Regions from separate parts of the Enterobacter vonholyi genome, predicted to be linked through region 1. Evidence: predicted binding sites of a transcription regulator. Region 1 holds the regulator's gene; each other region holds the start of a gene.

Region 1 (5,130 bases):
CATCAGACTTCGACATTGCGGTCGAAGACAGCACTGAGTTCGTGCCTATGCGCGGCGTGGCCAATCCCCATTTGCAGACCATGCTGCCGCGACTGATCCGCCGCAAGGTTCAGTTCACCCCGCACTGGCAACGGCTTGACCTGCCAGACGGTGATTTTCTGGATCTCGCCTGGAGCGAAGCGCCGGAACAGGCTCGCCATAAGCCGCGTCTGGTGGTCTTTCACGGTCTGGAAGGCAGCCTGCACAGCCCGTATGCCCATGGGCTAATTGAAGCGGCAAAAGCGCGCGGCTGGCTCGGCGTGGTGATGCATTTTCGCGGCTGTAGCGGCGAACCGAATCGTCAGAAACGCATTTATCACTCGGGTGAAACAGAAGACGGGACGTGGTTTTTACACTGGCTGCGTGAAAATTATGGCACCGTGCCAACGGCCGCCGTGGGCTACTCGCTGGGCGGCAATATGCTGGCCTGCTTGCTGGCCAAAGAGGGCGAAAGCGTGCCGCTGGAGGCCGCCGTCATTGTCTCCGCGCCGTTTATGCTCGAGCAGTGCAGCTACCATATGGATAAAGGCTTCTCCCGCGTCTACCAGCGTTACCTCCTCAACCTCCTGAAGGCCAATGCGGCACGTAAACTGAAGGCCTACCCGGATACCCTGCCGGTCAGCCTGCGCCAGCTGAAAAAGGTACGCCGTATTCGCGAGTTCGACGACCTGATCACCGCGAAAATTCACGGCTTCGCCGATGCGATTGACTATTATCGTCAGTGCAGCGCCATGCCGCTGCTCAGCAAGATCACGCAGCCAACGCTGATTATTCATGCCAAAGATGACCCGTTTATGGATCATCACTCGATCCCCGCGCAGGAATTCCTGCCCGACAACGTTCACTATCAGTTGACCGAGCACGGCGGCCACGTCGGGTTTATCGGCGGCACGCTGCGCCGCCCGAAAATGTGGCTTGAGGCGCGTATTCCTGACTGGCTAACCCCTTATCTGGACGGTGCAAAATGATTATTCCCTGGCAGGATCTGGCTCCCGAAACGCTCGATAATCTGATTGAAAGCTTTGTATTACGCGAAGGCACCGATTATGGTGAACAGGAACGCTCGCTTGAGCAAAAGGTCAACGATGTAAAGCGCCAGCTGAAAAGCGGCGACGTGGTGCTGGTGTGGTCAGAACTGCATGAGACGGTCAATATCATGCCCCGCAACGCGTTTCACGGCTGATCTTCCACCCTTTTCAGTCAGGGAGTTGCTATGTCTGCCAGACATCCGGTTATAGCCGTTACGGGGTCGAGTGGTGCGGGAACCACCACCACAAGCCTCGCATTTCGCAAGATTTTCGCCCAGCTGAATCTCCGTGCGGCGGAGGTCGAGGGCGACAGCTTTCACCGCTACACGCGTCCGGAAATGGACATGGCCATCCGTAAGGCGCGCGATCTGGGTAAACACATCAGCTACTTCGGTCCGGAAGCCAATGACTTCGGCCTGCTGGAACAAACCTTTATTGAGTACGGCCAGAGCGGTAAAGGGCAGTCCCGCAAGTATCTGCATACCTATGATGAAGCCGTTCCCTGGAATCAGGTGCCGGGAACCTTTACCCCATGGCAACCGCTGCCGGAACCCACTGACGTCCTGTTTTACGAAGGATTACACGGCGGCGTGGTCACCCCGCAACACGACGTGGCGCGCCACGTGGACCTGCTGGTCGGTGTGGTCCCTATCGTGAACCTGGAGTGGATCCAGAAGCTGACGCGCGACATGAGCGAACGTGGCCATTCGCGAGAGGCGGTAATGGACTCGGTGGTACGCTCCATGGAAGATTACATCAACTTCCTGACGCCGCAGTTCTCCCGCACCCATATCAACTTCCAGCGCGTGCCGACGGTGGATACCTCCAACCCGTTTGCCGCCAAAAGTATCCCATCCCTGGATGAGAGCTTTGTGGTGATCCATTTCCGCAATCTCGAAGGCATTGATTACCCCTGGCTACTGGCCATGCTGCAGGGCTCGTTTATTTCGCACATGAATACATTGGTCGTGCCGGGCGGAAAAATGGGGCTGGCGATGGAGCTCATCATGACGCCGCTGGTGGAGCGACTGATGGAAGGGAAGCAGATTGCGTGAGCATGTTCCCTCTCCCTGTGGGAGAGGGTTAGGGTGAGGGCATCAACACGCACGATGCCCCATCAATCACGCCTCGATCACTTCATACGAATGCGTGATTTTTACCGCTTTCTCCAGCATTAATGCCACAGAGCAGTACTTCTCCGCAGACAGATCCACCGCACGCGAGACCGCCGCGTCTTTTAGTTCTTTACCTGTGACCACAAAGTGCAGGTTAATATGGGTGAACAGACGTGGCGCCTCTTCACGCCGTTCTGAGGTGAGTTTAACCTCACAATCCGTCACGTCATGACGACCTTTTTGCAGAATCGACACCACGTCAATGGCGCTGCATCCGCCTGCCGCCATCAGCACCATTTCCATTGGGCTTGGCGCTTTATCGCCGGAGTTACCGTCCATTAAAATCTGGTGCCCTGACGCGGATTCGCCCAGGAACGTTAAACCTTCAACCCATTTCACGCGCGCTTGCATATTCTTAAACTCCAACGTTGCATTTTTGGTGACAGATTACGCGTGCGTTACATTTCTCGCAATGGAAGGCGACCTGCATCATGCTGAAGCGAGACACCAGGAGACACGCGGCGAAAGCTATGCTAAAACACTCTGGATGCTACAGTAATACATTGACGTTACACATGTATGCAGAGGACATCAAACTTTACTGGCTGCGAAACGTTACGGTAGCCGACTTCCCAGGGTATGGGTAAGAATTCGATTGCAACCCCAGAGTCCGGATGCATTTGATGACTCTGGTGACAGCTTATAACAGAGGATAACAGCGCATGGTGCTTGGCAAACCGCAAACAGACCCGACTCTCGAATGGTTCTTGTCTCATTGCCACATTCATAAGTACCCATCAAAGAGCACGCTGATTCACCAGGGTGAAAAAGCGGAAACGTTGTATTACATCGTTAAAGGCTCGGTGGCAGTGCTGATCAAAGATGAAGAAGGGAAAGAGATGATCCTTTCTTATCTGAACCAGGGCGATTTCATCGGTGAACTGGGCCTGTTTGAAGAGGGCCAGGAACGTAGCGCCTGGGTTCGTGCAAAGACAGCATGTGAAGTGGCTGAAATTTCTTACAAGAAGTTCCGTCAGCTGATTCAGGTTAACCCTGACATTCTGATGCGTCTTTCTTCCCAGATGGCGCGCCGTCTGCAGGTCACGTCAGAGAAAGTGGGTAACCTCGCCTTCCTGGACGTTACCGGCCGTATCGCGCAGACCCTGCTGAACCTGGCGAAACAGCCAGACGCCATGACCCACCCGGACGGCATGCAAATTAAAATTACCCGTCAGGAAATTGGTCAGATCGTCGGTTGCTCCCGTGAAACAGTAGGCCGTATCCTGAAAATGCTGGAAGATCAAAACCTGATCTCCGCCCACGGTAAAACCATCGTGGTCTACGGAACGCGTTAATTCCGCTTAAACGGCGTGCCATCGCAAGGTGTCACGCCGTTTTTGTCTCTACTCCCCATGTGGCGCAGGCTGATCTATCACCCGGAAGTTAACTACGCACTGCGACAAACGCTGGTGTTGTGTCTACCCGTGGCCATAGGCCTGATCCTCGGACATCTTCAGCAGGGCCTGCTGTTTTCTCTCGTACCCGCCTGCTGCAACATCGCCGGTCTGGACACGCCGCATAAGCGCTTTTTCAAACGCCTGATCGTTGGCGGCTGCCTGTTTGCGGGCTGTAGCCTCGCCGTACAGCTGTTACTGGCTCGTGATATCCCGCTGCCGCTGATCCTGACCGTGCTGGCGATGACGCTCGGCGTCACCGCCGAAATCAGCTCGCTGCACGCCCGCCTGCTTCCCGCCTCGCTGATTGCGGCCATCTTCACGCTGAGCCTCGCCGGGAATATGCCTGTGTGGGAGCCGCTGCTGATCTACGCTCTGGGGACGCTGTGGTACGGGCTGTTTAACTGGTTCTGGTTCTGGCTGTGGCGCGAACAGCCGCTGCGCGAATCCCTGAGCCTGCTCTATGTGCAGTTGGCGGATTACTGCGAGGCCAAATACACCCTGCTCACCCAGCATACCGATCCGGAAAAATCCTTACCGCCGCTGCTGACGCGCCAGCAGAAGGTGGTGGATCTCATAAGCCAGTGCTATCAGCAGCTACACATGCTCGCCGCCAACAAGAACCACGAGTATAAACGCCTGCTGCGCACCTTCCAGGTCGGGCTGGATCTACAGGAACATATCTCCGTGAGCCTGCACCACCCGCAGGAGGTACAAAAGCTGGTCGAGCGCAGCCATGCCGAAGCGGTGATCCGCTGGAACGCGCAGACCGTCTCCGCACGCCTGCGGGTGCTGGCCGATGATATTCTCTATCACCGCTACCCCACGCGCTTTAACATGGATAAACAGCTCGGCGCGCTGGAGAAAATCGCCCGCCAGCATCCGGATAACCCGGTCGGACAGTTTGCCGCCTGGCACTTCAGCCGCATCGCCCGGGTATTGCGCACCCAGCGTCCGCTTTATCCCCGCGACCTGATGGCGGATAAGCAAAAACGGCTGCCGTTATTGCCCGCGCTCAAAAGCTATCTTTCTTTTAAATCGTCCGCCCTGCGCAACGCCGCAAGGATTAGCGTGATGCTCAGTACCGCCAGCCTGATGGGCATGGCGCTGCATCTGCCGAAGCCCTACTGGATCTTAATGACCGTGCTGTTTGTCACCCAGAACGGCTACGGTGCCACGCGGGTGCGTATTCTGCACCGGGCGGGCGGAACGATGGCCGGGCTGATCATTGCGGGAGTAACGCTGCACTTCCACGTGCCGGAAGGCTATACCCTGGCAGGGATGCTGGCGATCACGCTGGTGAGCTATCTAATTATCCGCAAAAACTATGGCTGGGCGATGGTGGGCTTTACGGTGACGGCGGTATATACCCTGCAGCTGCTTACGCTCAATGGCGAACAGTTTATTGTCGCCAGGCTGATTGATACTCTGATCGGCTGCCTGATTGCCTTTGGCGGCATGGTCTGGCTCTGGCCGCAGTGGCAGAGCGGGCTG
Region 2 (5,130 bases), 2.2 Mb from region 1:
CTAAACGAGACGGTTTTTCTTCACTCGCTTTCTGCGGGTTGGTCACGCGAGCCGTTTCCACGCAGACAAACGTTTTATAACCCTCATCCGTCATGTCGGCCATGCTGACGGACAGCGCAGGACCCGGGTTCCAGCCCACCACATCGCTGTGATGATGATGGACCACTTCAATGCCGCGGTTCAGGGCGCCGTCGTGGATCACGCTGCACGCTTCCGGGTGCAGGTAGACGCGGTCGGTACGGTCAGGGAATGCCTGAACGCCGTCGCTCAGTTTGCCTCCTTTCGCGTTATCGACTTTATCGATATAGGTATCGCCCAGGCCGCTCACCTTCACTGCGCTGATATCACCCACGTTGAAATAGGTGTGCAGGGCAGAGGTGGTCTCGAACTCGCCGTGAGCTTCCAGTTCGATTTCGCAGGTTTTACCCAGCTTGAAGCGGGCATACAGGGTGAAATCGTGCGGCCACAGGGCGCGGGTTTCATCATTAGCCTGCAGCTCAAAGGTCAGCACGGCGCCGTTATCGTCTTCGTTGTGCGCTTTCAGGGTCCACTGCTGGTTACGGGCAAAACCGTGAGAAGGCAAACCCTGCTGGGCGGACGGGCCAAACCACGGCCAGCAGATAGGCACGCCACCGCGGATTGCGGCCCCTTTTTTGAAGGAGGTCGCATCGCTCAGCCACAAACCTTCAGCTTCGCCTTCCGGTTTCCAGGAGAGCAGGTGAGCGCCGTTCAGCGCCACGGACGCTTTAACACGCGGATGGTCAACGACGATGATATCAGCACCGTCAATCTGACGGCGGGAGAGCACAGGGGTAAGCTGTTCGACTACCGGAAGTGCAAAAATTTTATTAATCATTAAGCAATCCTCTGTCTTATAAATAAAAAAAGGCGACCGAAGTCGCCTTTTTGGATCAAGCACTCATCTCAACTTATTTGGAGATGTGAGCGATCAGGTCCAGTACTTTGTTAGAGTAGCCAGTTTCGTTGTCGTACCAGGAAACCAGTTTAACGAAGTTGTCGTTCAGTGCGATACCAGCTTTAGCATCGAACACGGAAGTGCATACTTCGCCGTTGAAGTCGGTAGAAACAACGTCGTCTTCGGTGTAGCCCAGAACGCCTTTCATTGCGCCTTCGGAAGCAGCTTTGATTGCTTTCTTAATTTCTTCATAAGAAGCAGCTTTTTCCAGACGAACGGTCAGGTCAACAACAGATACGTTTGGAGTTGGAACGCGGAACGCCATACCAGTCAGTTTGCCATTCAGTTCTGGCAGTACTTTACCTACAGCTTTAGCAGCACCGGTAGAGGATGGGATGATGTTCTGAGCCGCGCCACGGCCGCCGCGCCAGTCTTTGTGAGACGGGCCATCAACGGTTTTCTGAGTAGCGGTGGTCGCGTGAACGGTAGTCATCAGACCTTCGATGATGCCGAAGTTGTCGTTGATAACTTTAGCCAGTGGTGCCAGGCAGTTGGTGGTGCAGGATGCGTTAGAGACGATATCCTGGCCAGCGTAAGTTTCGAAGTTTGCACCACGAACGAACATTGGGGTGTTGTCTTTGGAAGGACCAGTCAGAACAACTTTCTTCGCACCAGCGGTGATGTGTTTACGCGCAGTTTCGTCGGTCAGGAAGATACCGGTTGCTTCAGCAACAACGTCAACACCGATTTCGTTCCATTTCAGGTTAGCTGGGTCTTTTTCAGCAGTAACGCGGATGGTTTTGCCATTAACAACCAGGTGGCCGTCTTTCACTTCAACGGTGCCGTCGAAACGACCGTGAGTTGAGTCGTACTTCAGCATGTACGCCATGTATTCAGCGTCCAGGAGATCGTTGATACCAACGATTTCGATGTCAGAACGTTTCTGAGCAGCACGGAAAACAATACGGCCGATACGGCCAAAACCGTTGATACCTACTTTGATAGTCATATATTCCACCAGCTATTTGTTAGTGAATAAAAGGTTGCCTGTAAAATTACAAAAACCTTACGCAGCGTCAAGCGGAATCGTGTCAATCATTGCGACAAATCAATCCTGTGACTAACGTTTGTGCGACTGACTCGCCTCACTTTCCCTTTGAGCTTGCACCCATATGGGGGCTGCGCCGGGATTTTAAAGTCCTCGCAGGATAAAAATGTGAACGTGATCACAATTGCCTGACCGCTTATTCGCGACACATAAGTTTAGATCAAAAGTGCACGCAAGGGTGTTAATGTTTTGTTAGAATCCGGGTTGAAAGATGTCTGTTTCTACAGCGAGATGTAAGCATATGTCGAACCAACGTAACCCTGACGATTTGAAAAAAAACCTCACAGAAATGCAGTTTTACGTGACGCAGAATCACGGAACGGAACCGCCGTTCACCGGGCGTTTACTGCACAACAAGCGGGACGGCGTCTACCACTGCCTGGTCTGTGATGCCCCGCTGTTTAATTCACAAACGAAATTTGATTCTGGCTGCGGCTGGCCGAGTTTCTATGAGCCGGTGAGCGATGAGGCAATCCGCTATCTGACCGACTCGTCGCACGGCATGGTGCGTACGGAAATTCGCTGCGGCAACTGCGACGCGCACCTTGGGCACGTTTTCCCGGATGGACCTCAGCCTACCGGCGAGCGTTTCTGCGTAAATTCAGCCTCAATGAGCTTCACCGATGATGAAAACGGTGACCAGATTAAGGGTTGAAAAAACGATTCAGCAAATTATTCCTTTGAAAGGGCGCGAGTGTGAATATTGATGACATGATTAGCGGCATGACGCCGGAGATTTATCAGCGTCTGGTGACCGCCGTGGAGCTTGGAAAATGGCCCGACGGCGTTGCGCTGACGCCGGAGCAAAAAGAGAACAGTTTGCAGCTGGTGATGCTGTGGCAGGCGCGCAACAACACCGACGCACAGCACATGACGATCGACACCAAAGGCCAGATGGTGATGAAGAGCAAGCGCGAGCTGAAAGAGGACTTCGGTATCACGCCGAAGCCGATTGCGACGATTAAAATGCAATAATGGTGCGGGTTGATGCCCTCTCCCACAGGGAGAGGGCGTAAAAGACTATGCCTGCGTTTCCAGCCAGTCTTCGAGCGTATACAGGGTTGCGCCTTCCGCAGCCATATCCATAAACGCCTGAGCGCTATCCTGTGGTTGAATGTTCACCCCGCGGCAGCCGTCGGTGATGACGCTGACGGTGTAGCCAAGCTGAAGCGCATCCAGCACGGTGAACTTCACGCAGTAGTCCGTCGCCAGGCCCAGTACGATCAGCTCCGTGATTTCGTGGTGACGCAACCAGGCGTCCAGCGCCGTTTTCTGGCGATGCCCGTTATCAAAAAACGCGCTATAGCTGTCGATAGCCGGGTTTTCACCTTTATGGAACACCGCATCGATGGCCTTTTGATTCAGAAGCGGATGCAGCGCCGCGCCTTCCGTCTGCTGTACGCAGTGATCCGGCCAGAAAGTTTGCGCCAGCCCGTCGAGTTCACCCTGGGTGAAGGGCTCTACGTTGTGCTGGCTGGCAAAGCTGCCGTGATTTGCCGGGTGCCAGTCCTGGCTTGCGACAACTGCTTCACCACGGGCTTTGCACCAGTCAATGAGCTTGTTGGCCACGTCAACGGTGCTGTCACCTTCGGCGACCGCCAGCGCACCGCCCGCGCAGAAATCATTTTGCAAATCGACCAGTAGCAGGGCGCGTTGCTTCATGAGACCTCCTTATTCGTCCGGGGTCAGTTCGCCGCGCAGGTTTTGCATCATCGCGCTGCGAATGGACTGAATGTCCAGATCCTGACTCAGTAAATAGTGAAGTTTAGTCAGCGTTGCCTCAACGGTCATATCGAAGCCGCTGATCACACCCGCATGCGCCAGCGCGTTGCCGGTGGCATAGCCCCCCATATTCACTTTACCGGACATACACTGGGTCAGGTTAACGACCACAATTCCGCGCTCGCTGGCTTCCTGAAGCTCTTTCAGAAACTCGCCGTTTTGCGGCGCATTGCCCACGCCATAGGAGCGCAGGATAAGCGCCTTCACCGGCTGGCGCAGGAAGTTACGCACCACGTCCGCAGAGATACCCGGATAAATGGTGACCACGCCAATCGGTTGCGGGGTAATCGGATGCACAATCAGCTCGCCCGCGGTGTTCGGCGCAGGAGGGGTTCCCAGACGACGGATATGAATCCCGGCCTCCAGCAGCGGCTGCAGGTTGGGTGAGGCAAAGGCGTCAAAGCCGTCGGCGTGGGCTTTGGTGGTGCGGTTCCCGCGATACAGACGGTTGTTAAAGAACAGCGACACTTCGTTAATCGGGTAATTCGCCGCCACGTACAGGGAGTTCAGCAGGTTGATCTGCCCGTCCGAGCGCAGCTCCGCCAGCGGAATTTGCGACCCGGTAACGATAACCGGCTTGCTCAGGTTCTCCAGCATGAAGGAGAGCGCCGAGGCGGTAAACGCCATGGTGTCGGTGCCGTGCAGGATCACGAAGCCGTCGTACTGGTCGTAATGGGCTTTAATATCATCCGCGATATGCTGCCAGTCTTCCGGCGTCATGTCGGAGGAGTCCATCAGCGGCTCGTATTCGTGGATGGTAAAGTCAGGCATTTCCGGACGGTGGAATTCGGGCATCAGCGCAAGCTGACGCTGCAGGTGGCCGGAGACGGGGATATAGCCGTTTTCGGAGCGCTGCATACCGATGGTACCGCCAGTGTAGGCTACATAAATCGATTTCTTCTGCATGGTAGTGAGTTCTTGTTCTTCAAAAGAAAAAAATCCCCTCTTCGCGGGAAGAGGGGACGGTTTTAACGGACGTTCGCGCAGGTCAGGCAAAACGCGTAACGACTCTGTGGATCGTTAAAGGCCGCAAGCTTATCGCTTTCTGCCTTCATCGCTTTTGCCGCCGTGGCGACCGGCGCAGGCAGGTAAGCCTGCAGCGCCTCCGGCAGCATGGCACGTACCGAGCCGGACATGCTGTCCATGACCATATCGAAGAACGACGGTTCGTCCTGATAATACTCGATATGCCACTGCTTCAGCTTCGCCAGTTCGGCGGCTTTCTTCACCGCGTCATCGAAGTCACCCAGACTGTCGACCAGACCGTTGCTCTTCGCATCCTGGCCGGTCCAGACGTGGCCCTGTGCAATCTGGTCGATCTGCT
Region 3 (5,130 bases), 2.1 Mb from region 1:
TAACCTGTTGTTAATTAAGGGTTATTTTTATAACTTTTAATTAACAATTGGTTAATAATTTGAGGGGGTCACGTTGACTACGCCATTGAAAAAGATAGTGATTGTAGGCGGTGGTGCTGGCGGGCTGGAGCTGGCGACACAGTTGGGCAAGAAGCTGGGTCGCGGTAAAAAAGCCAAAATCACGCTCGTGGATCGTAACCACAGCCACCTGTGGAAACCGCTGCTGCACGAAGTGGCGACCGGCTCTCTGGACGAGGGCGTGGACGCGCTCAGCTATCTGGCGCACGCGCGCAACCACCATTTCCAGTTCCAGCTGGGCTCGGTGGTGGACATCAACCGTGAAAGCAAAACCATCACCCTGGCAGAGCTGCGCGATGAAAAAGGGGAGCTGCTGGTTCCCGAGCGTAAACTGGCGTATGACACGCTGGTCATGGCGCTGGGCAGTACCTCCAACGACTTCAACACGCCGGGCGTGAAAGAGCACTGTATCTTCCTCGATAACCCGCACCAGGCGCGTCGTTTCCATCAGGAAATGCTGAACCTGTTTCTGAAGTACACCAGCAATATGGGTGCGAATGGTAAGGTGAATATCGCCATTGTTGGCGGCGGTGCGACGGGCGTTGAGCTGTCTGCGGAGCTGCACAATGCGGTGAAGCAGCTGCACAGCTACGGTTACAAAGGATTAACGAATGAAGCGCTGAACGTCACGCTGGTCGAAGCCGGTGAACGCATTCTGCCTGCGCTGCCTCCGCGTATTTCCGGTGCGGCGCACAATGAACTCACCAAGCTGGGCGTGCGGGTGCTGACGCAGACCATGGTGACCAGCGCCGACGAAGGCGGCCTGCACACCAAAGACGGCGAGTATATCAAAGCGGATCTGATGGTCTGGGCGGCCGGCATCAAAGCGCCTGACTTTATGAAAGATATCGGCGGTCTGGAAACCAACCGCATTAACCAGCTGGTAACCGAGCCAACGCTGCAAACCACGCGTGATCCTGAAATCTTTGCTATCGGTGACTGCGCCTCCTGCGCGCGTCCTGAAGGTGGATTTGTGCCGCCGCGCGCGCAGGCCGCACACCAGATGGCAAGCCTGGTCCTGCACAACATTCTGGCGCAGTACAAAGGCAAGCCAATGAAGGCCTATGTCTACAAAGACCATGGTTCTCTGGTGTCTCTGTCAAACTTCTCTACCGTCGGCAGCCTGATGGGTAACCTGATGCGCGGCTCGATGATGGTAGAAGGGCGCATTGCCCGCTTCGTGTATATCTCCCTCTACCGTATGCACCAGATTGCGCTGCACGGCTATTTCAAAACCGGGCTGATGATGCTGGTCGGCAGAATCAACCGCGTGATCCGTCCGCGTCTGAAGCTGCACTAATCTTTCACTCCCTCCGGGCTCTCCGGAGGGAGTTTTTAGCATTTCATGCTGTAGATCACAGATTGAGTGCTTAAGAGTTCTCCTAAATACAATATATCTCCTCTGAACGCCCCTTTTTTGATCCTTTATCTGATTGGCGAAGCCGTGCCTCCATTGCAAAATTGTTACCAATAGCAACAAAGGAGGAAGTCCCGTGAATAAATCAATGTTGGCGGGTATAGGGATTGGCGTCGCGGCTGCGTTAGGTGTGGCTGCCGTTGCCAGTCTCAACGTATTAGATCGCGGCCCGCAGTATGCGCAGGTGGTTTCTGCTACACCGATTAAAGAAACGGTAAAAACGCCTCGTCAGGAGTGCCGTAACGTCTCCGTGACGCATCGTCGTCCGGTGCAGGATGAAAACCGTATCGCCGGTTCTGTTCTGGGCGCGGTAGCGGGTGGCGTGATTGGTCACCAGTTCGGCGGCGGCCGGGGTAAAGATGTGGCGACCGTGGTCGGCGCGCTGGGTGGCGGCTATGCCGGTAACCAGGTGCAGGGCGCGATGCAGGATAACGATACCTACACCACGACTCAGCAGCGCTGCAAAACCGTCTATGACAAGTCGGAAAAAATGCTGGGCTATGACGTGACGTACAAAATTGGCGATCAGCAGGGCAAAATCCGCATGGATAAAGACCCGGGCACGCAAATTCCACTGGATGGAAATGGCCAGCTGGTTCTGAATAACAAAGTGTAAAAAAGATGTTCTCTGAATTTAGCTCCTCATGCGCTCAGGCTGAGGAGCTTTTTTTGCTTCAGATTTTCAGTAGCTCAGGCCACAGCCGCAGCGTGGTTTCGCTTATATTCTGCAGTTTTTCCAGCGTAGCCCCTTCACGGGCGCTGATCGACATCCCCTGCAAAATACAGCTCAGGTATTGCGCCAGCAGCTGTGGGTTGCACTGGGCAGGGATTTCACCGCGCTGCTGGCGCTGAGCCAGAAATGCGCTAAGCGTCTCCTCCTGCATGGCATGCCGCGATTTCACCGTATTGGCAATCTCTTTAGAGGACGCCGCCAGGGTGGCAGAGGTATTAATCATAAAGCAGCCCGCAGGCGTCTCTTTACTGGTGAAGCAGGTCGCGACGGCGGTGAAATAATCCCGAAGCGCCTGTTCGACGCTTTTCTCTTCACAAAACAGCTGGGCTTCGTGTTTCGCCGCAAATCGCGAAATGTATCTGTCCAGCACCGCCCTGAACAGCCCCTCTTTATTGGTAAATTCGGCATACAGCGTCGGCGCTTTTGCTCCGGTAGCTTCTACCAGATCGGAAAGCGAGGTTGCTTCATACCCATGTTGCCAGAAGAGAGTCATGGCCTTATCAAGCGCTGCATCCCTGTCAAACACTTTTGGTCGGCCACGGCTTTTCTTCGCACAACTCGTGACGTCGGTTGTCATGTGCCGTTGGTCCTCTGTTGGTTTGTTGAATGACCATTATAAAAATAAACGCAAGTCACCACCAGCGCTGAATGCTTAAAAATAAATTAATCATATGAGTATGAAAAATAACGACTTTAAAATTAAGTTAATGGTCATTATAAAATTATGTTGACGCGTGATATGGATCACATTTATGATTTACCTATCGATCGTTAACTAAATGATTAACGACCTCCAAATTCATCTGCTAAAGGTAAACATCATGAAAAACGTAAAAACCCTCATCGCTGCCGCTGTTCTGAGTTCACTCTCTTTCGCAAGCTTTGCTGCTGTACAGGTGCAATCCACCCCTGCTGACCAGCATAAAGTCGGGACGATCTCTGCCTCTGCCGGGACTAACCTGGGTTCCCTGGAAGATCAGCTGGCGCAAAAAGCGCAAGAGATGGGCGCAAAATCTTACCGCATCACCTCTGTGACCGGTCCTAACACCCTGCACGGCACCGCCGTCATCTACAAATAAGCCGGGCATAAACCCTCATTTATGCCACTGCAATAGAAAACGCCCTGCTCAGCAGGGCGTTTTTTTATTTCTGATTTACATCGACTGCTGGACGACGCCGTGATGCCGGGTGACATCGGTCGGCATGCCTGAGCGGGCCTCCATTGCGCGCTCCATCACCTCGCTGTTGGTATTCGCATTCGTTTTGAAGCTTACCATCGCGGCATTCAGGTTAATGGGCAGCGTCTGCGGATCGTCGCCAATGTTTTTCGATAGCGGCTGATGAATTTCAACCAGCCGCACGCCGCCCGGCTCCTCAGAAACCTTAATCGGCGTATTGATAATATTCACTTTGGTACCCGGCGTAACGACGTTAAACAGCGTTTTGATATCGTCATCGCGCAGACGAATGCAGCCGGAGCTGACGCGCATGCCGATGCCAAAGTCCGCATTCGTTCCGTGCAGCAGGTAAACGCCGCCGTAGGCCGCCAGACGGATTGCGTGGTGACCCATCGGGTTATCCGGGCCTGCTGGCACCACGGCCGGAAGATCGATGCCCTGAGCTTTATAACGGGCACGAATATTGGCCGTCGGGGTCCAGGTTGGATTCGCGCGTTTATCCGAGACGGTGGTGACCATCGTCGGCGTCAGGGTGTCGCCGCCCAGCTGACCAATACCAATCGGGTAGACGGTCACCTCATTTTTACCCGGCGGATAATAGTACAGGCGTAGCTCCGCCAGGTTTATCACGATCCCCTCGCGCGGGGCGTCCGGAAGGATAGTCTGTAACGGGATTGTCAATACGCTGCCCGCGCGTGGGACGTACGGGTCGACGCCGGGGTTCGCCTGCAGCAGAGCCAGAAAACCGACATTATATTTTTTGGCAATGGCTTCCAGCGAACCGCCATTATTTTCAACCACATGAAAGCGGTTTTCCCCCACCACCTTGCTGCCGGGCGGAGGGAGGGGCCAGGTATTTGCGCGAGCGGGAAGCGCCACCGCGACGGTGGCTGCCAGCGCAATCAGGGTTAACCAGCGAGTAAAACGCGAAGAGGTCATCATCACCATAATCCATGCAAATGATAAGGTTATTGTTTTATAAGGCGTTACGATAATTATGGCGAATGGGTGTGTCGGGAAGATCGGGTGAAGTGCAAAGAGTTTGTAAATTGTCCCCCGTTAGCGCTGGGCTAACGGGGGAAGGGAGGTCAGGCGATCGCGTTCTCTTCCAGCTGGCGCATAAAGTTACGCACCCAGTCCATGCGGGTTTTGCGCTCCGTCAGCTCCTGGGTAAATTTCAGACGCGTTGGGCCATCCAGACGGAAATGCTGCGGCTGTTTTTGCAGCAGGCCGATCAGCCACATCGGGTTGACGTGGTTCTTCTCCGCGAACTCAATCACGCCGCCTTTTTCGTTGCCTTCGAGCTTACGAATGCCCAGCTTCTGCGCCTGCTGGCGCAGGCGCGCGATATCCAGCAGATTTCGCGCCGCATCGGGCAGCAGACCAAAGCGGTCGATCAGCTCAACCTTAATCTCTTCCAGCTCGTTTTCCGTCTTCGCACTGGCGATGCGCTTGTAGAACGACAGTCGGGTATTCACGTCCGGAATGAAATCGTCCGGCAGCAGGGAAGGCATACGCAGCTCGACCTCGGTCTGCTGGCTGGTGAGATCTTCCAGCGACGGCTCGCGACCGGCCTTCAGGGCATCAACCGCGTTCTCAAGCAGCTCCATATAGAGCGAGAAGCCGATGGTCTCCATGGAGCCGCTCTGGTCCTCACCCAGCAGCTCGCCGGCGCCGCGGATCTCGAGATCGTGCGTGGCCAGCGCGAAGCCTGCGCCGAGGTC
Region 4 (5,130 bases), 1.9 Mb from region 1:
AAGTTCAGAGGCAGTTTTTCAGACCACAGAACGGTGATGTTCGGCTCCGGAGAAGGACCCATGGTGTACAGGGTGTTCAGGAAGCGGAAGCTGTTTTTGGTAACCAGAGTACGGCCGTCAACGCCCATACCGCCGATAGATTCTGTTGCCCAGATTGGGTCACCAGAGAACAGTTCATCATATTCAGGAGTACGCAGGAAGCGAACCATACGCAGTTTCATGACCAGGTGGTCAATCATTTCCTGAGCGTCTTGCTCGGTGATTTTGCCTGCTTTCAGGTCACGTTCGATGTAAGCATCCAGGAAGGTGGATACGCGACCGAAGGACATTGCTGCGCCGTTCTGAGACTTAACTGCGGCCAGGTAGCCGAAGTAGGTCCACTGGATAGCTTCCTGAGCGTTGGTAGCAGGACCAGAGATATCGCAGCCATATTTCGCCGCCATCTCTTTGATCTGACCCAGCGCGCGGTGCTGTTCAGCGATTTCTTCACGCAGACGGATAGTCGCTTCCAGGTTTACGCCATTTTCTAGGTCAGACTGCAGGGAAACAAACTGCGCGTACTTGTCTTTCATCAGGAAGTCGATACCGTACAGCGCAACGCGACGGTAGTCACCGATGATACGGCCACGGCCATACGCATCTGGCAGACCAGTCAGAACGCCAGATTTACGGCAGTTCAGAATGTCTTTGGTGTAAACATCGAATACACCCTGGTTGTGGGTTTTGCGGTATTCGGTGAAGATTTTTTTCAGCATTGGATCCAGCTCGCGGTTATACGCTTTGCAGGAACCTTCAACCATTTTGATACCACCGAACGGGATGATTGCGCGTTTCAGTGGTGCTTCAGTCTGCAGACCAACGATTTTCTCAAGGGCTTTGTTGATGTAGCCAGCATCGTGAGAAGTGATGGTGGAAGCAACGGAGGTGTCAAAATCAACTGGCGCGTGAGTGCGGTTTTCCAGTTTAACGCCTTCCATTACGCTGTCCCACAGCTTGGTGGTCGCGTCAGTTGCGCCAGCCAGGAAGGATTCGTCACCTTCATACGGGGTATAGTTTTTCTGAATGAAGTCACGTACGTTTACTTCATTCTGCCAGTCACCTTTCGCAAAACCTTCCCAGGCTGTGGCTAACTTTTCATTAAGCTCGGACATGTAACACCTACCTTCTTAAGTGGATTTTTTATTTACTGCCTGAGAAAACCATCAATGATGATCGTCGCCACGCAGGTAAATGACCCAGTATGTCAACCCAACTAACAGACCCCCACCGATAATGTTCCCGATAGTGACAGGGATCAGGTTATCAGTAATGAAATTCATAATAGTCAGGTGAGAGAAACTTTCCGGGGATGAACCAACTGCGGTCCAGAACTCCGGGCTCGCAAAGTCGCGGATGACAATGCCCATTGGGATCATGAACATATTCGCGATACTGTGCTCAAAGCCGCTGGCAACAAACATCGCAACCGGCAGAACCATAATTAAGGCTTTGTCCATCAGGCTACGACCCGAGTAGCTCATCCATACAGCCAGGCAGACCATCAGGTTAGCGAGGATGCCGAGAGCAACGGCTTCGATAAATGTGTGGTGCATTTTGTGGTCGGCGGTTTGCAGGACGTTAAGGCCCCAGCCACCGTTGGCGGTCATGTACTCGCCAGAAAGCCACATCAACAAAACAAAGAGCAGACAGCCAACCAGGTTACCCACGTAAACATTAAGCCAGTTACGTGCCAGCTGACCCCAGGTAATTCTTCCGCTGGCCTTTGCCACGACAATCAGCACCGTTGAGGTGAAGAGGTCGGCGCCGCAGATGACGCAGAGAATCAGACCCAGTGAGAAACAAATGCCGCCAATCAGTTTGGCCATACCGAAAGGCATTCCCGCAGTACCGGTGGTGGCGGTGATGTAGAAGACGAAAGCGATAGAGATGAACACACCAGCCGTGATCGCCAGATAGAACGTCTTCATCGGGTGTTTCGTTGCTTTATAGACACCCGCTTCTTCGGCAACTTTGGCCATCGCAGCAGGGAGTAAAAGATCAAAAGGGTTGTCAGCTTTCACACTAACTCTCTCTTTATTAAGTCGGCGACGAGATACTAACAAAGCATTATAGAAGAGAAATTGATATAGATCATATCTCGCCTGGCTTATAGGCCCGCAGTGTGTATGGATTTACAGCAAATGCGGAGTAAGTATTTGATTATCCGTATAAAAATAAATTTTAAAAGTTATGAAAAGAGTTGAATTTTTTCGTTCAGCCACCTCGGATACAGTTAATTAATATGGAGTATTTACCATAAAAAGTAACAGTAAAGCCCAGGTAAATATTATTATATTTACCCATGTTTAACTTTATTATTACAATCAACAGTCATTGCCGAAGAAAATAAAAAACGGGGCAATGAAATTGCCCCGTAATATAGCCCAGACGATTGAATACGCCTACTGCTGGTAATGTTATGTGCGCTTATTTTGACCAGTAAGCGGCTTTTGCTTTCTGCAGTTTTTCGTAGGCCTTCAGCAGCGACTGGTGCGCCGGGAAGGCTTTCAGATCGCTATCAACAGCCTGCAGGCCATAGAACGGCGCTTCGCCGCTCAGGGCCGCGCTGGCTGCTTCTACAGCCTCAGCACCGTACATGCGCACGAAAGCGTTCAGGTATTGCAGCGGTTCGCGATCCTCTTCCTGTGCAAGCAGCAGCAGGGTTTGCAGGCAACGGTAATAGTTGGTGCGCTCGGCAGAGAAGACCGACTGGTTGAACTCCATGGTCCACTCGGTCCAGGCCAGGGCCTGATCCAGGTCGCCACCCGCCAGGGCCAGCATCGCTTTCAGTTCACCGATACGCAGGGTATACCAGCCGTTATCTTTACCTGTCGCCAGACCCAGGAGTTCGCGTACGCGGGTGAAGTCATCGTGGCCTTCCTCGTCCAGTTGGGCGATCAGGTTCAGATAATCTTCTTTTTCCCACTCGCTGCCAGGCAGAGCCAGCAGCGTTTCGCGCAGATGTGCACCCATGCTGTTATTCGCCAGCCACAGATCTTCTGCAGGGTAGATGTCGGACATGCCGGGAACAATAATGCGGCATGCATAGACGCCCAGGTGCTCGTAGTCGGCGATATAGACGTCCTGGTCTTCGGCTTTGAAAATCGCCATCAGCGTCGCGAACTCTTCTTCCGTTGTCCCTGCAAAGCTCCAGTCCACGAACGGATAGTCTGCGTCCTGTTTGAACATATCCCAGGAGATCAAACCGCTGGAGTCAATGAAGTGGGTTTCGAGGTTCGTATGTTCAGCCACTTCTTCATCGTCAAACGTTGGCGGTGTGAACACGTCGAGATCTTTCAGGCTACGGCCCTGCAGCAGCTCGGTGACGGTGCGTTCCAGCGCCACGCCGAAGTCAGGGTGCGCGCCAAAGGAGGCGAAACAGGTGCCGTTTGTCGGGTTGAACAGCACGACGCAGATAACCGGGTACTTGCCGCCCAGCGAGCCGTCATAGGCAAAGATTGGGAAACCTTCTGCTTCCAGCTTAGCGATGGATTCCACCACGCCCGGGTAGCGCGCCAGCACGTCGGCCGGAATTTCAGGCAGGCTAATGGATTCGGCAATGATGCGGTTTTTAATGTGGCGTTCAAAGACTTCGGAAAGGCCCTGCACGCGCGCTTCATTGCGGGTGTTACCCGCGGACATACCGTTGGACACATACAGGTTGCCGACGATGTTCATCGGGATATAGACGGTCTGCTCGTCAGACTGACGGGTAAACGGCAGGGCGCAGATCCCACGATCCTCATTGCCAGACTGCAGATCGATCAGCATGCTGGCGGTCAGTTCGTTGTCTGGATCGTAGAAGGCACGCAGGCGTGCGTCGAGAATACCTTCCGGCAGTTCGTCGTCTTCGGTCAGCGGGAACCATTTTTCATTTGGATAGTGAACGAACGGGCCGTTAGCGATGGTCTCGCCCAGCCAGAAGTCAGCGAAGAAATAGTTGGTGGACAGACGCTCAAAATACTCACCCAGCGCAGAGGCCAGTGCCGCTTTTTTTGTCGCGCCTTTACCGTTGGTAAAGCACAGGGCACAGTCTTTATCGCGAATATGCACGGACCAGACGTGAGGCACCGGATTGAGCCAGGAGGCTTCTTCGATGTTAAAACCCAGGTCGGTCAGTTTCTGCTGGAAGCGAGCGATGGAATCTTCCAGAGCGGCATCTTTGCCGGGGATAAACGTTTGAGTCATGGCGTTCACTTTTATCGTACGTAAAGCGCGCAATGATACGGGTTTTGAGTGACGGGTGCTATCTTCGGCGAAAATAAATGGCTGGGCTATGCTTAGTGGCAGTAACTGACTGTTAAGGCATAGAAAAATGAAAGCATTTGATCTCCAGCGGATGGCGTTTGATAAAGTTCCTCCTGAATTTCTGGGCGAAGTGGCGCTCCGCAGCCTGTATACCTTCGTACTTGTCTTCCTGTTTCTTAAAATCACCGGCCGTCGCGGCGTAAGGCAGATGTCGCTCTTTGAGGTGTTGATCATCCTGACGCTGGGTTCAGCGGCGGGGGATGTCGCCTTCTATGATGATGTGCCGATGGTGCCGGTGTTTATCGTTTTTGTTTCACTGGCGCTTCTTTATCGCCTTGTCATGTGGCTGATGTCGAAAAGCGAAAAGCTGGAAGATCTGCTTGAGGGGAAGCCGGTCGTTATCGTCGAGGACGGGCAGTTGGCCTGGGAAAATGTACAAAGCGCCAATATGACCGAGTTCGAGTTCTTTATGGAGCTACGACTGAATAGCGTTGAACAGCTCGGGCAGGTGCGTCTGGCGATCATGGAGACCAACGGGCAGATCAGCGTCTATTACTATTCTGACGACGAGGTGAAGCCGGGACTGTGTATCCTGCCGGATATGCTGATCGAGCGTTTCAGAACCGTACCTGAGTCAGGCGAGTATGCCTGCGTGAGATGTAGCCACGTGCTCGCGATGCAGCCGGGGGATCGTCAATTATGCCCCCGCTGTGCAAATCCGGAATGGACGAAGGTTAGCCGGGCCAAACGCATCACCTGACAGCCATTTTGTCGGTTTTGTGATGGCGAGGCGGCAGATTGTTTTGTGTGACGCGGGGCACATTTCACGGGTCATAAGTTTTA

The links. Region 1 encodes CRP, which controls carbon source genes, mostly activating them, when cyclic AMP is high. Its sites were predicted from a motif close to ATGTGANNNNNNTCACAT; they were not measured.
Region 2: msrB (peptide-methionine (R)-S-oxide reductase MsrB) is a predicted target of CRP. The motif match lies at 2,131-2,148, and genes of this name have one in related genera.
Region 3: bhsA (multiple stress resistance protein BhsA) is a predicted target of CRP. The motif match lies at 2,961-2,978, and genes of this name have one in related genera.
Region 4: focA (formate transporter FocA) is a predicted target of CRP. The motif match lies at 2,119-2,136, and genes of this name have one in related genera.

What each region holds. Positions count from the first base shown of each region.
Region 1 covers NZ_CP162152.1:4,064,401-4,069,530, forward strand. Annotated here, with positions in the region: gene AB3N39_RS19160 (hydrolase) at 1-1,007, shown strand, start outside; gene AB3N39_RS19165 (YheU family protein) at 1,004-1,222, shown strand; gene AB3N39_RS19170 (phosphoribulokinase) at 1,253-2,122, shown strand; gene AB3N39_RS19175 (OsmC family protein) at 2,189-2,593, opposite strand; gene crp (cAMP-activated global transcriptional regulator CRP) at 2,905-3,537, shown strand; gene AB3N39_RS19185 (YccS/YhfK family putative transporter) at 3,595-5,130, shown strand, end outside.
Region 2 covers NZ_CP162152.1:1,752,717-1,757,846, forward strand. Annotated here, with positions in the region: gene AB3N39_RS08310 (D-hexose-6-phosphate mutarotase) at 1-856, opposite strand, end outside; gene gapA (glyceraldehyde-3-phosphate dehydrogenase) at 930-1,925, opposite strand; gene msrB (peptide-methionine (R)-S-oxide reductase MsrB) at 2,266-2,679, shown strand; gene AB3N39_RS08325 (YeaC family protein) at 2,721-2,999, shown strand; gene pncA (bifunctional nicotinamidase/pyrazinamidase) at 3,045-3,686, opposite strand; gene ansA (asparaginase) at 3,696-4,712, opposite strand; gene sppA (signal peptide peptidase SppA) at 4,775-5,130, opposite strand, start outside.
Region 3 covers NZ_CP162152.1:1,702,570-1,707,699, forward strand. Annotated here, with positions in the region: gene AB3N39_RS08070 (NAD(P)/FAD-dependent oxidoreductase) at 74-1,378, shown strand; gene AB3N39_RS08075 (glycine zipper 2TM domain-containing protein) at 1,572-2,111, shown strand; gene AB3N39_RS08080 (TetR/AcrR family transcriptional regulator) at 2,170-2,805, opposite strand; gene bhsA (multiple stress resistance protein BhsA) at 3,050-3,307, shown strand; gene AB3N39_RS08090 (L,D-transpeptidase family protein) at 3,383-4,348, opposite strand; gene mfd (transcription-repair coupling factor) at 4,495-5,130, opposite strand, start outside.
Region 4 covers NZ_CP162152.1:1,506,763-1,511,892, forward strand. Annotated here, with positions in the region: gene pflB (formate C-acetyltransferase) at 1-1,151, opposite strand, end outside; gene focA (formate transporter FocA) at 1,203-2,060, opposite strand; gene ycaO (30S ribosomal protein S12 methylthiotransferase accessory factor YcaO) at 2,467-4,227, opposite strand; gene AB3N39_RS07090 (DUF421 domain-containing protein) at 4,355-5,047, shown strand.